Regions from separate parts of the Arthrobacter sp. Y3223151 genome, predicted to be linked through region 3. Evidence: predicted binding sites of a transcription regulator. Region 3 holds the regulator's gene; each other region holds the start of a gene.
The links. The regulator LexA, encoded in region 3, represses DNA repair genes until DNA is damaged. The targets are predictions, from matches to a motif close to TCGAACANNTGTTCGA.
Positions count from the first base shown of each region.

Region 1: a site for LexA is predicted at 2,579-2,594, ahead of AC5RUP_RS11925 (DUF222 domain-containing protein). Genes of this name have one in related genera too.
Region 2: a site for LexA is predicted at 1,546-1,561, ahead of AC5RUP_RS12535 (HNH endonuclease signature motif containing protein). Genes of this name have one in related genera too.

Region 1 covers NZ_JBNHGI010000008.1:5,355-9,483, forward strand. The annotation lists gene AC5RUP_RS11920 (glucose-6-phosphate dehydrogenase) at 1-714, shown strand, start outside; gene AC5RUP_RS11925 (DUF222 domain-containing protein) at 776-2,548, opposite strand; gene AC5RUP_RS11930 (P-II family nitrogen regulator) at 2,898-3,236, opposite strand; gene AC5RUP_RS11935 (ammonium transporter) at 3,233-4,129, opposite strand, start outside.
Region 2 covers NZ_JBNHGI010000008.1:139,795-143,923, reverse strand. The annotation lists gene AC5RUP_RS12540 (fumarylacetoacetate hydrolase family protein) at 1-1,251, opposite strand, end outside; gene AC5RUP_RS12535 (HNH endonuclease signature motif containing protein) at 1,575-3,416, shown strand; gene AC5RUP_RS12530 (serine/threonine-protein kinase) at 3,555-4,129, opposite strand, start outside.
Region 3 covers NZ_JBNHGI010000016.1:26,285-30,413, reverse strand. The annotation lists gene AC5RUP_RS16030 (histidinol-phosphate transaminase) at 1-844, opposite strand, end outside; gene AC5RUP_RS16025 (LysM peptidoglycan-binding domain-containing protein) at 918-1,271, opposite strand; gene lexA (transcriptional repressor LexA) at 1,568-2,317, shown strand; gene AC5RUP_RS16015 (ATP-dependent DNA helicase) at 2,434-4,129, opposite strand, start outside.

The DNA.
Region 1 (4,129 bases), on a different contig from region 3:
CACTTGCTGCAGGTGATGGCGCTGACCGCCCTGAACGCACCGGCCACCATCAAGGAGCGGGACCTGCGCGACCATATCGGCAGCGTCTTGCGCGCCAGCAGCGTCAGCCCGGATTTCGCCAAGAGCACGCGGCGTGCCCGCTACACCGCCGGCAGGATCGGCGACCGCGACATTCCGGACTATGCCGCCGAACCGGGCGTGGACCCGGCCAAGAAGACCGAAACCTTGGCCGAGGTGGAAGTCTCGATCAACAACTCCCGGTGGTCCGGTGTGCCGTTCATCCTCCGCTCGGGCAAGGCTTTGGGCAAGCCGCAGAAGGAAGTGATCGTCACCTTCAGGCCGGTCAACCACCTGCCCACGGGCTTCAAGGGCATCGACGCCCCGACCCGGCTGCGGATTGGGCTCGGACCGGAAACCCTCCAACTGGAGATCGACGTGAACGGCCCGGGCGACATCTTCACTCTGGACCGGGCGGTCATGAGCGCTGACCTGCACTCGGCCGACCTGTTGCCCTACGGCGAAGTGTTGGAAGGCGTGCTGCGTGGCGACCCGCTCCTGTCCGTTCGGGGGGACACCGCCGAGGAGTGCTGGCGGATAGTCGAGCCCGTGCTGAAGGCCTGGGAAAAAGACGAAGTGCCTTTGGAAGAGTACGAAGCGGGCAGCAACGGTCCGTCCGGCTGGGATACATCCCGAAGCGACAGACCACTCCCCTGACGGAACTCTAGGCCTCCAAATGCCTAGAACGGTGGCGGGTGTCTAGAACGGTGGCGGGTGTCTAGAACGGTGGCGGGGTGTTGTCCCATGGGCCGTCCGTGGCTCCATCGCCGCCGCCGGTGTCGCCGCCATCGCCGCCGTCGCCGCCGGTGTCGTGGGTGTCGCCGGTGTCGTCCCGGGTACTGTTTGCCCCGTTGCCCGGGCTTTCCGTGGCTCCGCCGCTGGGTGCCGAGGGGAGCGTGAGTGTCCACCCTTCGTCGGGGGTGGTGGTGTGGGTGTGGCCGGAGCGGGTCGTGAAGTGCAGGGTCCCGTCGGGATCCTGTCTGACGGTTCCGCCGCCGTTGTGTTTGGTTTTGTGCCCGGGTTTGCACCTGGCACTGAGATTTTCCAGGACTGTTTGCCAGGCGATCGTATGGTCGATCTCGCATTGGTCCGCCGGGACGGTACAACCGAAGTCGCGGCAGTGGCGGTCGCGTAGCCGGACGAGGCGTTTGAGCCATTCGGGCGGGTGGCGCAAGTCTTTGGCGACGGCGGCTGCCTTGCCATAGTCATCGGTGAGCACGATCAACCAGGACTTCGCCAGCGCGGCAAGGTCGCGGGTCATGCCCGGCGGGATGGGCCCGTACCCGGTCAGGTCACCGGGTTCTTCGGCGAGCCGGAGCAAGGTTGCAAGGGGCGCGGTGACGGCGACGGAGGCGGTCACGTTCCCGCCCCCGCAGGTGCAGGGACCTTGCCGTTCCGTACCCGGTGGAGCGCCTGTGGCTGCCGCTGCGGGAGCGGCTGCCGTTGCCGATGTCGTTGTGTTCGTTGCGGCGCCGGGGGCGGCCCCGGGTCCGGCCGCAATTCCGGAACGGGGTGCTGCTCGCGAACCGGCTGCTGCTTCGTTGTCGGCCGCTGCCTCGTCGTTGTCAGGTGCCGTCTGGGTGGCGGCTGTGTCGCCGGCGGCGGGTCCGGTTGGTGTGGCGGTGGCTGTGGCGGGCTGGTAGGCGTGGCCTGGGTAGCGCAGGAGCATGTCGGTAAAGACGTCGGCGCGGAGCTGGCCCAGCGTTCGGGTCTCCTCGACGGTTTGGAGTTTGCGGGCATGGGCCTGCATCAGGTTGTAGGCGAGCAGGGCTTTGTCGGCGCTGGTGCGGATGTAGAGTTCGGCCATCCCGTCGTCCTGGGGCTGGTAGTGAACGGTGCGGCGCTCCATCGCGGCCCGGTGCCGGGTCTCGAGGGGTTCGGGGTGCAGCCGGTCGCGGACGGTTCGGGCCCGGGCCTGGACGGATTCCAGCGTGATGGTCCCGGCGCCGGGAACAACGCGGGCTTCGTAACCGGTCAGGACCTCGGGCGGCAGGTCGGCGCCTTTGCGGGCGATGGCGGTGGCGCGGGGCAGGTCGAGGTCGCCGTTGCCGAGGGCGGCGAGGGTGGCGGGCAGGCAGGTGGCGATCTGGTGTGCGTCGGCCAGTTCCGCGGCCGCGCGTTGGCGGGGCAGGGCCAGGACGGGTGCGAGCTCGGCGTCGGCGTGCCGGCAGATCCCGTCCGGTGCCCCGGCGTCGGGTCCGGTGGCCGGGCGGAGCACCGCCAGGCGGTGCACGGCCCGCAGCCTGCGGGACTGGGTCCAGGCCTCGTGTTTGCGCACCGCCTGGAGGTAGTCGAGGGTCGACCAGTCGTCCAGCGTCGCGGGGTCCGTGCCGGCGAGCAGGCCTGCCAGTTCCGCCGGTCCCAAGTCCTGCCAATCGTCCGCCCAGCCCCGCGGCACCGGTACCGGCTCGGCGGAACCATCCTCGGGCGCGGCAGGGGTACCGGAGGATTCCTCCGGCTCCTGCGCCTCGTCGAACGGTTCCGCTGCCATACTTCAACGCTACGCAGCCCGCGCCGCGGGTAGAACGGGTCTTCGAGGAAAGTGCATAACCTGCCCTCGACACCTGCCTGTGGAGGACAACTCAGCAGGCTAGCGGCTGAAGGGAGGACCGTCCTTCCCGGTGCAGGACAACTCATCAGGCGGACGGCTGAACGCGGAACCGTCCATGCCGGTGCAGGACAAGTCGGGAGGGGAAACCAGCCCACCTCTAACCGAAGAAACCGCGGCACGCCGCAGGCACCGCTCGTGCACACCCGCCCACGGGAAGACCCGGTTGCTCCGGACGCCGCAGGGGCGGCCGGAACAACCGGGTCGTGGGAATCAGCCGAAGGTTCCCGTCCTAAATGGCAGCCTCGCCGCGTTCGCCGGTGCGGACACGGACCGCTTCCCGCACATCCACCAGCCAGACCTTGCCGTCACCCGCGCGCCCGGTGTTGGCCGTGGCCACGAGGACGTCGACGATGTCGTCGGCCAGGTCGTCCCCTACCAGGACCTCGACGCGGACCTTGGGCAGCAGGTCCACCGTGTATTCGGCGCCGCGGTAGACCTCGGTGTGGCCGCGCTGCCGCCCGTACCCGCTGGCCTCACTCACGGTCAGCCCTTGGACCCCGTAGCTTTCCAAGCTGTTGCGGACTGCCTCCAGCTTTTCAGGCCGGATGATTGCGGTGACCAGTTTCATGCGTTGACCTCTTCCTTGATCGTGCTGCGGGCACTAGGGTCGGTTGCCGGGTGCGGGATGAATGTTCCGCCGGTGCCCAGGCCGCCGAATTCGTAGGCGGATTCGGCGTGCTGGGCGAGGTCCACGCCGGCGACCTCATCCTCTGCGGTCACCCGGAAGCCAAGGGTCTTGTGGATCGCCAAGCCGATGATCAGGGTCATCACGCCACAGAACACCATGGAGACCGCCGCCGCCACCGCCTGCGCCCCCAGCTGGGCGACGCCACCGCCGTAGAAAAGGCCGGCGCCTGCACCCTCGGCCGGCAGGGCGATGAAGCCCAGGGCCAGCGTTCCGACCAGGCCGGCCACCAGGTGGACGCCCACCACATCGAGCGAGTCGTCGTAGCCCAGCCTGTACTTCAGCCCCACCGCCAGCGCGGCCAGCACTCCGGCCACCAGGCCCAGGCCCAACGCCCCCAGGGGGGAAACGTTGGCGCAGGCCGGGGTGATGGCCACCAGCCCAGCGACCACGCCCGAAGCCGCCCCGAGGGACGTGGGACGGCCGTCGCGGAGACGCTCGGTCACCAGCCAGCCCACGATGGCGGCTGCCGGGGCGGCCATGGTGTTGACCCAGATCAGGCCGGCTTCCTCCGCCGTGCCCGCCGCTCCCCCGTTAAATCCGAACCAGCCGAACCACAGCATCGCGGCGCCGATCATCACCAGCGGGATGTTGTGCGGGCGCTGTGCCGGGTCCTTGCCGAAGCCCTTGCGCTTGCCCAAGATCAGGGCCAAGATCAGGCCGGCGACACCGGCATTAATGTGCACCACCGTGCCGCCGGCGAAATCGATCGCCTCGCCCGCCCAGGCACCGATGACCCCCTCGGCGCCCAGCAATCCGCCGCCCCAGACCATGAA
Region 2 (4,129 bases), on a different contig from region 3:
GGTGCCGCCGCAGGCGACCGTCACGTCGGTGTCCCAGGGCACGTGCTTGCGTCCCAGCACCGCCGGGTGGGCGCTGTTGTAGAACGTCGGGATGTCCAGCGCTGCGACCTCGGAAAGGTCGCGGACGCCGCCGTCGGTAATGATGGCCTCGGCGCCGCGCACTTGGGAGCGCAGGGCGAGGATGTCGCCGAGGGTTCCGGAGCCCTTCTCGCCCCGGGCCTCCATGACCAGGATCTCGCCCGGGCCAAGCGCGTCGATGATGCGCTTCTGCGCGTTGTAACCGCCGCCGTGTGACTTGAACAGGTCCTCGCGGTTGGGTACGTAGCGCAGGGTACGGGCGGTGCCGATGACCTTCTGGCCCGGCTTGGTGGCCAGCAGTCCGTCGACGCTGACATTGTTCAGCCCGCGCTTCCGCAGCGCGCCGGAGATGGTGGCGGTGGCGACCGACAGCAGCTTGGCCTTGACGTCCTCGGTCAGCGCGGACTTGCCGGTGATTGCCGGCGCCAGCCCGGCCGCTTCCTCGCTGCCGAAGGCATCGATTCGGTCGGTGTCGGTGATCTTGGGGGTGTTGCCGAAGGACGCGAATTCCGCATCGCCCTGGGTGACCGTGGTCGAGAGGCGGCCGGTGCTCAGCCCGGCGGCTTCGTCGGAGACCTCGACCTCGACGACGTCGCCCGGCACGATCACGGAGGAGCCGGCCGGAGTTCCGGTGAGGATGACGTCCCCCGGGTGCAGCGTCATCAGTTGCGAGAGGTCGGCGACAATCCGGGCGAAGGAGAAGATCAGGCCCGCGGTGGTGTCGTCCTGGACCACCTCGCCGTTGACCCAGGTGCGGATCCGGAGGGCGTCCGGGTTGACCGACGCCGCGGGCAGCAGGGCCGGGCCGATCGGCGTAAAGCCGTCGCCGGACTTGGAGCGGACATTGGAGCCCTTGTCCGCGTACTTGATGTCGTAGACGCCCAGGTCGTTGCTGGCGGTCACGTGGCCCACATGGTCCCAGGCTTCTTCGATGCTGATGCGGCGGGCAGGCTTGCCGATGATCAGGGCAATCTCGCCCTCGAAGGCCAGCAGTTCGGTGCCCGCGGGGCGCTCCACGGTGCCGCCCGAGAGGGCCAGCGAGGAGGAAGCCTTCATGAAGTAGGAGGGGTGCGCCGGAACCCGTCCGCGCTGTGCCGCCCGGGAGTTGTAGGACAGGTGTACGGCCAGCACCTTGCCGGCGTCCTCCAGGATCTGGGTATCCACCGTTTGCAGCGTGCCCGCGGACTGGGTGACGTTGGCTTCGGACAAAGCATCCTCCTGTGAAGTACGAAATCGTATATGATCCATCATGGCCTGTGGCGAGAGCCACGTCAAGGTACGTGGGTTTGTTGTTGGTCGGCGGACTCTCGGTAGTTGGTGGCTGTGCCGCGCGCCTTGGTTGGCGCCGCAGTAATCAGCGCTCCTCGCAGTCGGGGCGCACGCCGATTCCCGGTTGGCAGGTTTTCCCTAACCGGGTCTCAAAATGCCGTGCCACTATTCCTACACAATGAGGCCTTTTGATGGCTATCGAATGTGTGTACGAATAAAATTGTGGTATGGCTCTTGCACCGTTGGACCGCACCGGGGAGATCGAAGCATCTCTGGTCCAGGCGTTTGTCCTGCTGCAGGATGCCGCCGACCGCTTACCGGCCGAGGCGGTGTCCCTGTCTACCCGGGACCTGGCCAACACAGTGGCGGCGGTCGAGGGCGTTTCGAAGCTCGTGGAGTTCCTGCAGGCGGTCGGCGCCCACGCGGTGGAGCGGGCGGACATCGCCGCCAACGGGGAACACTCGACGGCAGGACTCGGAGCAAGCGCCGCCGCCGGCGCAGAGCCCGGTGACGCAGCTTCGGGGACGGAGGGGGCGGGGGAGTGGGCGGACCCGGCGGCGGCGATCAGCACCGGCGGCGCGGACGCCGCTGCCCCGGAGGGGTCCGGGTCGCAGCAGGTGCGGCGCCGCCGCAAGACGGAGTTCGCGAACACGGCGGAGTATCTGCGCTCCCGGTTGGGGGTCGGGATTGTCGAGGCGCGGCGCCGGCTGCGGGTCGGCAAGGCGATCACCGCGCCGGTGCGGTTGGACGGGGAACCGGGTGCGCCGGCGTTGCCGGTCTTGGCCGAGGCCATGGCCGGCGGGGAGGTCAGCGGCCAGGCCGCGGCGCTGGTGGTTGATTCCCTGGACCGGGCCCGCCACGCCGGCACTCCGGAGGCGTTGCAGGCGATGGAAGCGTCGCTGGTCCGGCAGGCCGTGGACGCCGATGCGGACACCCTGGTGATGGTGGCCAGGACGTGGGAAACCGCTGTCGACCAGGACGGTGCCGAACCGTCCGAGGAGGAACTGCGGGCCCGGCAGGGCATGTTCTACCGCGGCCGGCGCCGCGGGCTGCACCAGTTCGTCATCAACACCACCGACGCCCAGTACGAAGCCCTCGCCACCGTGATGAACAGCGCCGCCAACCCGCGGATCCGCCCCGACGCCATCGAAACCGCCGCCACCGACCCTGCCGCCGACAGCCCGTCCGACGCGGGCCCGGCCGGTTCTGGGGAGTCCCACACCGCAGGCGGCGGAACCACGGTCGCCGGCACGGCCAACGGCGGCGGTAACCATGATGTTCCCGGAACCGGAACCGGAACAGGCACCGGTCCCAGCGCCGGTACCACGGAGGTAGGCAGGGGCGGAGCCGGTGCCGCTGAGGCTGACCGCGGCGACATAACCGGCGTGAGGGGCGATCTGTCCTCCGGGGCCGAAGCCGGCAGCGATAGTTTCGCCGGTGTGGATCCGGCCGTGGTGGAGGCGATGGATGAGGCCACCCGGGCGCAGAAGCTGCTCGCGGGCCTGGTCGGGGCCTGCCGGATCGCGCTGAACACCGGCAGGCTTCCGGACTCGGGCGGGCACCGCACCCAGGTGATCGTCACCACCGGATACGACCAACTGGCCGGACTGCTCTCCGGCGGCGGCAGCGCGGTCTTCAACGGCCCGGTCTCGGCCACCACGGTCCGGCGCATGGCCTGCGACGCCGAGATCATCCCGGCCGTCCTCGGATCCGAGGGCGAGATCCTGGATTTGGGCCGGTCGCAACGGTTCTTCAACCGCGCCATCCGCCGGGCACTGGTCGCCCGGGACAAGGGCTGCGCCTTCCCGGGGTGCAGCATGCCCGCGTTCTGGACCGAAGCGCACCACATCATCCCCTGGTGGGCCGGCGGCCGCACCGACGTCAACAACGGGGTGTGCCTGTGCCTGCTCCACCACGACCTGATCGAGCAAGGCAACTGGCAGATCAACGTCGTCGACGGCATCCCCTGGTTCACCCCGCCGGACTACATCGACCCGCGCCGCAAACCGCTGCGCAACTCCTACTGGCATACCCACATCCCACCCCAACCACTCCAAGCTGCAACATGACAGCTTGAGCCCTGCAGCGGGGCCAGCTCAACCCACGGGGATCCGGTTTCACCCTCGCTGAGAGCGTGGTTACCCCACGCTGGGAGCCTTGTTCAACCCTCGCTGAGAGCGTGGTTACCCCACGCTGGGAGCGCGGTGCTAACCGACGCTGGGGGCGCGGTTCGGCGGCGCGGGGATTGCCACGTTCCCGGTGATGTGCCCACCGGTACGCTCTTCGGGTGCCCCGGCCGTGTCCGATCCGATCACACCGTTCACCAGTGCTGCAGGGGAGGGGAGCACGGAGGCGGAGGCCACAATTTGGTCGGGCAGCGGCCCTTCGGCCAGGTTCCGCAGCCTCAGGGCCACCTCGTGGGCGGTAGGACGAGCCTCCGGGTCACGGCGGGTCATCCGGGTCAGCAGGTCCGCCCATTCGGGATCCATCGATGCTGGCATCTCCGGGTCCCGCAGCAGGCGGGCGACCGCTGCCTCCATAGGTGTCCCCGGGAAGGCCTTGCGCTGGGTAAGGCACTCGAAGAGCACCAGGGCCAACGAGTAAACATCGCTGGCGCCGGTAACTTTTTCGCCGACGGCCTGTTCCGGGCTGAGGTAGTTCGCCGTTCCGATGGTCGCGCCCTGGGCAGTGGCCATGCTGGATTCGACCATCCGGGCGATGCCGAAGTCAGAAAGTTTGGGGTGGTGCCGGGTGTCGTTCGGGCTGCCGTTGGCCAACAGGA
Region 3 (4,129 bases):
TGGCCAGCAGCGCATCAGCATGTTCCAACGCGGCCAGGGCCGTTGCCTGAGTGACCGCGGAGAGGTGATAGGGCAAGCGGACCAGGCGCAGCGCATCGGTAATCTGCGGTGCGGCGGCGAGGTACCCGACCCTGGCGCCTGCCAGCGCGAAGGCCTTGCTCATGGTCCGGGAAACAATGAGTCGCTCCCGCCCCGGCAACAGCGTCAGCGCGCTCGGCGTTCCTTCGTGGGCGAACTCGGCGTAGGCCTCGTCCACGATCACGATGGCCTTGGAGGCCTCCCCCGCTGCATACGCCGCCTCCACGACTTCAAGGCCCAGGGCGGTGCCCGTCGGGTTGTTCGGGGAGCAAAGAACGACCACATTTGCCGCGGAGTCGGCCACGGCAGCGGCGGCGGCGTCCGGGGACAACGTGAAGTCCGCCCCCCGCGGAACAGCCACATAATCCGTGTCCGTTCCGCTGGCCAGCAGCGGGTACATGGAATAGGTGGGCGGGAAGCTCAACAGGGTGCGGCCGGGGCCGCCGAAGGCCTGGAGGATTTGCTGCAGGACTTCGTTCGATCCGTTGGCGGCCCAGATGTTCTCTGCGGTGAGGCCGTGCCCCAAGTAGCTGGCCAGCGCCGTCCTCAGCTTCGTGAACTCGCGGTCCGGATACCGGTTCAGGCCCGCGGCCGCCTCACTGACGGCCGAGACGATGGCCTGGCGGACAGCATCGGGGAGGCCATGGGTGTTTTCGTTGACGTTCAGGAGGACGGGAACCTCCAGCTGGGGCGCACCATAGGGCTCCAAGCCCCGGAGATTTTCCCGCAACGGCAGGCGGTTCAGGCGTTCTAACTGCTCACTCACCGGTCCAGTTTAAGCTTCGGCCCGCCCGGGGCAGGAATCGGGCGGGCCGAAGCAGCTCATATTACGGCTGGTCTCAGGGCGCCGACGGGACCAGCAGCTGCTGTCCGGAGTGGACGATGTCCCCCTGCAGGCCGTTCAATTGCGCGATCTCGAAAATGACATCGTGAGGGTTGCGGTCCGGGGCGGACTGCACTGCTATGTCCCACAGTGTCTGGCCGCTGCCGACCGTGACAGTTGCTGCCGGCCCCGGTCCCAGCCCCCCGGCGGCGGCCATTGCCGGAGCCGTGAAGAAACCGATCAGGGTCAGGGCTGCGGCCGCGGCGAGCATCAGCGGCAGGCCGATCAGCAACAAACGGCCCCGGCGGGTCAGCCGCAGGCCTGTGCTGGTGCGAACGCCGGCGGGCTGCGGTGCGAGCTGGGCGGACATGGTGCCACCTTTCCGATATTCGATCTATTTCGGCTGGTTTCGATCGTTGTGCGACCGTATTCGAACGTATCTTCGAATGCGTCTCTTACAGTTTTAGCACTGGTGATCGAACATTGTCGAGACTCAGTCGAACAAATGTTTGAAATTCGCTACCGCCTCGCCTAGCGTTGTAAGCGTCGAGCGGCAGTAAGAGCAGTGCATCAGCCGCCACCGACAAAACAGTTGAGACAACAGCCCATGTGCGGTTCCGCTACGGCGCCGGCGCAGGGACCACTACGGGGAGACCGGGGCCGGACATGTCGGAAGAGACCACCACCACTGCCGGAGCGAAGCGACGCGGCCGGCCCGTCAAAGTGGGACGCAGCCTGACGCCGCGGCAGAAGAAGATCCTGGAAACGATCCAGCGCTCCGTCATGTCCCACGGATACCCTCCGTCCATGCGCGAGATCGGTGACACCGTCGGTCTGGCAAGCCTGTCCAGCGTCACGCACCAGTTGGCCCAGCTCGAGAAGATGGGCTACATCAGGCGCGACCCCAAGCGTCCCCGTGCCATGGAAATCCTGACCCCGCTGAAACTCGAGCACGGGGGTGTGGAAATCGTCGGAGTCGATGAACCGCAACAGCTGCGCAGCTCCAGCGGCGTCGCAGTATCCGAGCTGACCACGTCATCCGACACGGCGATGGTGCCGCTGGTGGGACGGATCGCAGCGGGCGGGCCTATCCTGGCGGACCAGGCGGTCGAGGACGTCATGCCCCTGCCGCGGCAACTGGTGGGACACGGCGAGTTGTTCATGCTCAGGGTCTCGGGCGATTCCATGATCGATGCGGCCATCTGTGACGGCGACTGGGTCGTGGTGCGCCAGCAGCACACGGCCGAGAACGGCGACATCGTGGCGGCACTGCTCGACGACGAAGCAACGGTCAAGACCTTCCGGCAGCGCGACGGCCACACCTGGCTGCTGCCGCAGAATACCCAGTACGAACCCATTCTGGGCGACCACGCAACCATCATGGGCAAGGTTGTCTCGGTGATGCGGGCCCTCTGACGCGCCCTCGTCTCCCGGTCCCCCGCTGCCGCCACCCCGGGATCCCTGCGCGCACGGGCGGTTCCCGGCCGGGTGGGCCCCGCTCGCTCCGGGATGGGCCTGTCCCCACAGCACGTTCAGGCTGCGGCCGACGCCAGCCTTTCCAAGATCTGGCGGGCCGTGGCGCCGTCCTTGGTACTCCAGAAGGGCGGCAGGGCGCTGCGGAGGAAGTTCCCGTAGCGCGCTGTCGCCAGCCGGGAGTCCAAGACGGCCACCACCCCGCGGTCGTTGGAGGCGCGGATCAGCCTGCCGGCTCCCTGGGCCAGCCGCACGGCCGCGTGGGTCGCCGAGACGGTCATGAAACCGTTTCCGCCGGCCTGCGCCACGGACCGGGTCCGGGCAGTCGTGAGCGGGTCGTCCGGCCGGGGGAACGGGATCCGGTCGATGACCACGAGCCGGCACGCTGTGCCGGGTACGTCGACGCCCTGCCAGAGCGTCATCGTGCCGAACAGGCAGGTGTCGGGTTCTTCGGCGAATTGGCGGACCAGCGCGCCCATCGACGATTCGCCCTGGCACAGGATGGGCAGGTCGGTGCGCACGCGCATTTCGGCCGCGGCTTCTTCTGCCGCACGCCGCGAGGAGAACAGGCCCAGGGCGCCGCCGCGCGAGGCCAGCAGCAGCTCCTCGAGTTCATCGAGCTGTTCCGGGCTGGTGCCCCGGCCCGGCTTCGGTAGATGCGACGCCACGTAGAGCACGCCCTGCCTGGGGTAATCGAAGGGGCTGCCCACGTCCACGCTGGAATAGGCGGGCGCGCCGGCTCCGAGCAGTCCGAGCGACCCGGCGACGGCGTCGAAGGTTCCCCCGACCGACAACGTCGCCGATGTCAGCACAACGGTATGTTCGTCGAACAGGCCCTCACGCAGCCGGGACGCCACCGAGAGCGGTGCTATGTTCAGCGTTGCCGGCTGGTCGTCATTGGCGGCGTAGTCGCCGGTCTCGCCATAGGTGCTGGGACGGGTCGCCCAGATGACCTCCCGGGAGTCCGGTGCGGACAGCAGCCGTTCAGCCAGCTCCAGCACGGCCGAAAGCCGTGAGCGCGCCATCTGCCGTCCGCCGTCCGCTGCCCCCGCACCCTCGGGCTTGGAGTCGGAGAGCGCCGCGCGGGCCGCTTCCCGTACCTGCGCGAGCACCAGCTCATGCTCCTCGCGGAGGCCAACCGCCAACAAGCCGGTCGGCACCGACTGCAGGACGTCCTCTAGGGCGTCGGCGGCGGAGTTCAAAGGCTCCACGCTGATCCCCGTGTGTTTGCGCGCCGTCGAGGCGGCGGTACGCACCATGGCGGCGGAGAGTTGCCCCGCGACGGCGCTGGTGACCCGGTCCTGCAGCTCATGGGCCTCGTCGATGACCACCACGTCATAGTCCGGGAGTACCGCGACGCCCTCGAAGGCGTTGATGGCCAGCATGGCGTGGTTCGTGATCACGATGTCAGCCTCTGCCGCGCGGCCCCGGGCCAGTTCGCTGAAGCACTCGGCGGCCAGGGGACACTTCTGGGCGCCCAAGCATTCCATCGAGCCGACGGAGACCTGCCGCCAGGCCCGGTCGCTGACACCGGGCACCAGTTCATCCCGGTCCCCGGTTTCGGTCTCCTGTGCCCACTCGCGCAGGCGCACGACTTCCTTGCCCAGCGCGCCCGAGGCGCCGGAAGCGGACCCTGCGCCGGCCGGAGCAGGATGCGGAACCGCGTCCTCGCCGAGGCTGAACAGTGCCGCCGGCGCGTCCTCGTCCGGAAAGCCGCCCGCGAGCTTGTGCAGGCAGAGGTAATTGTTCCTGCCC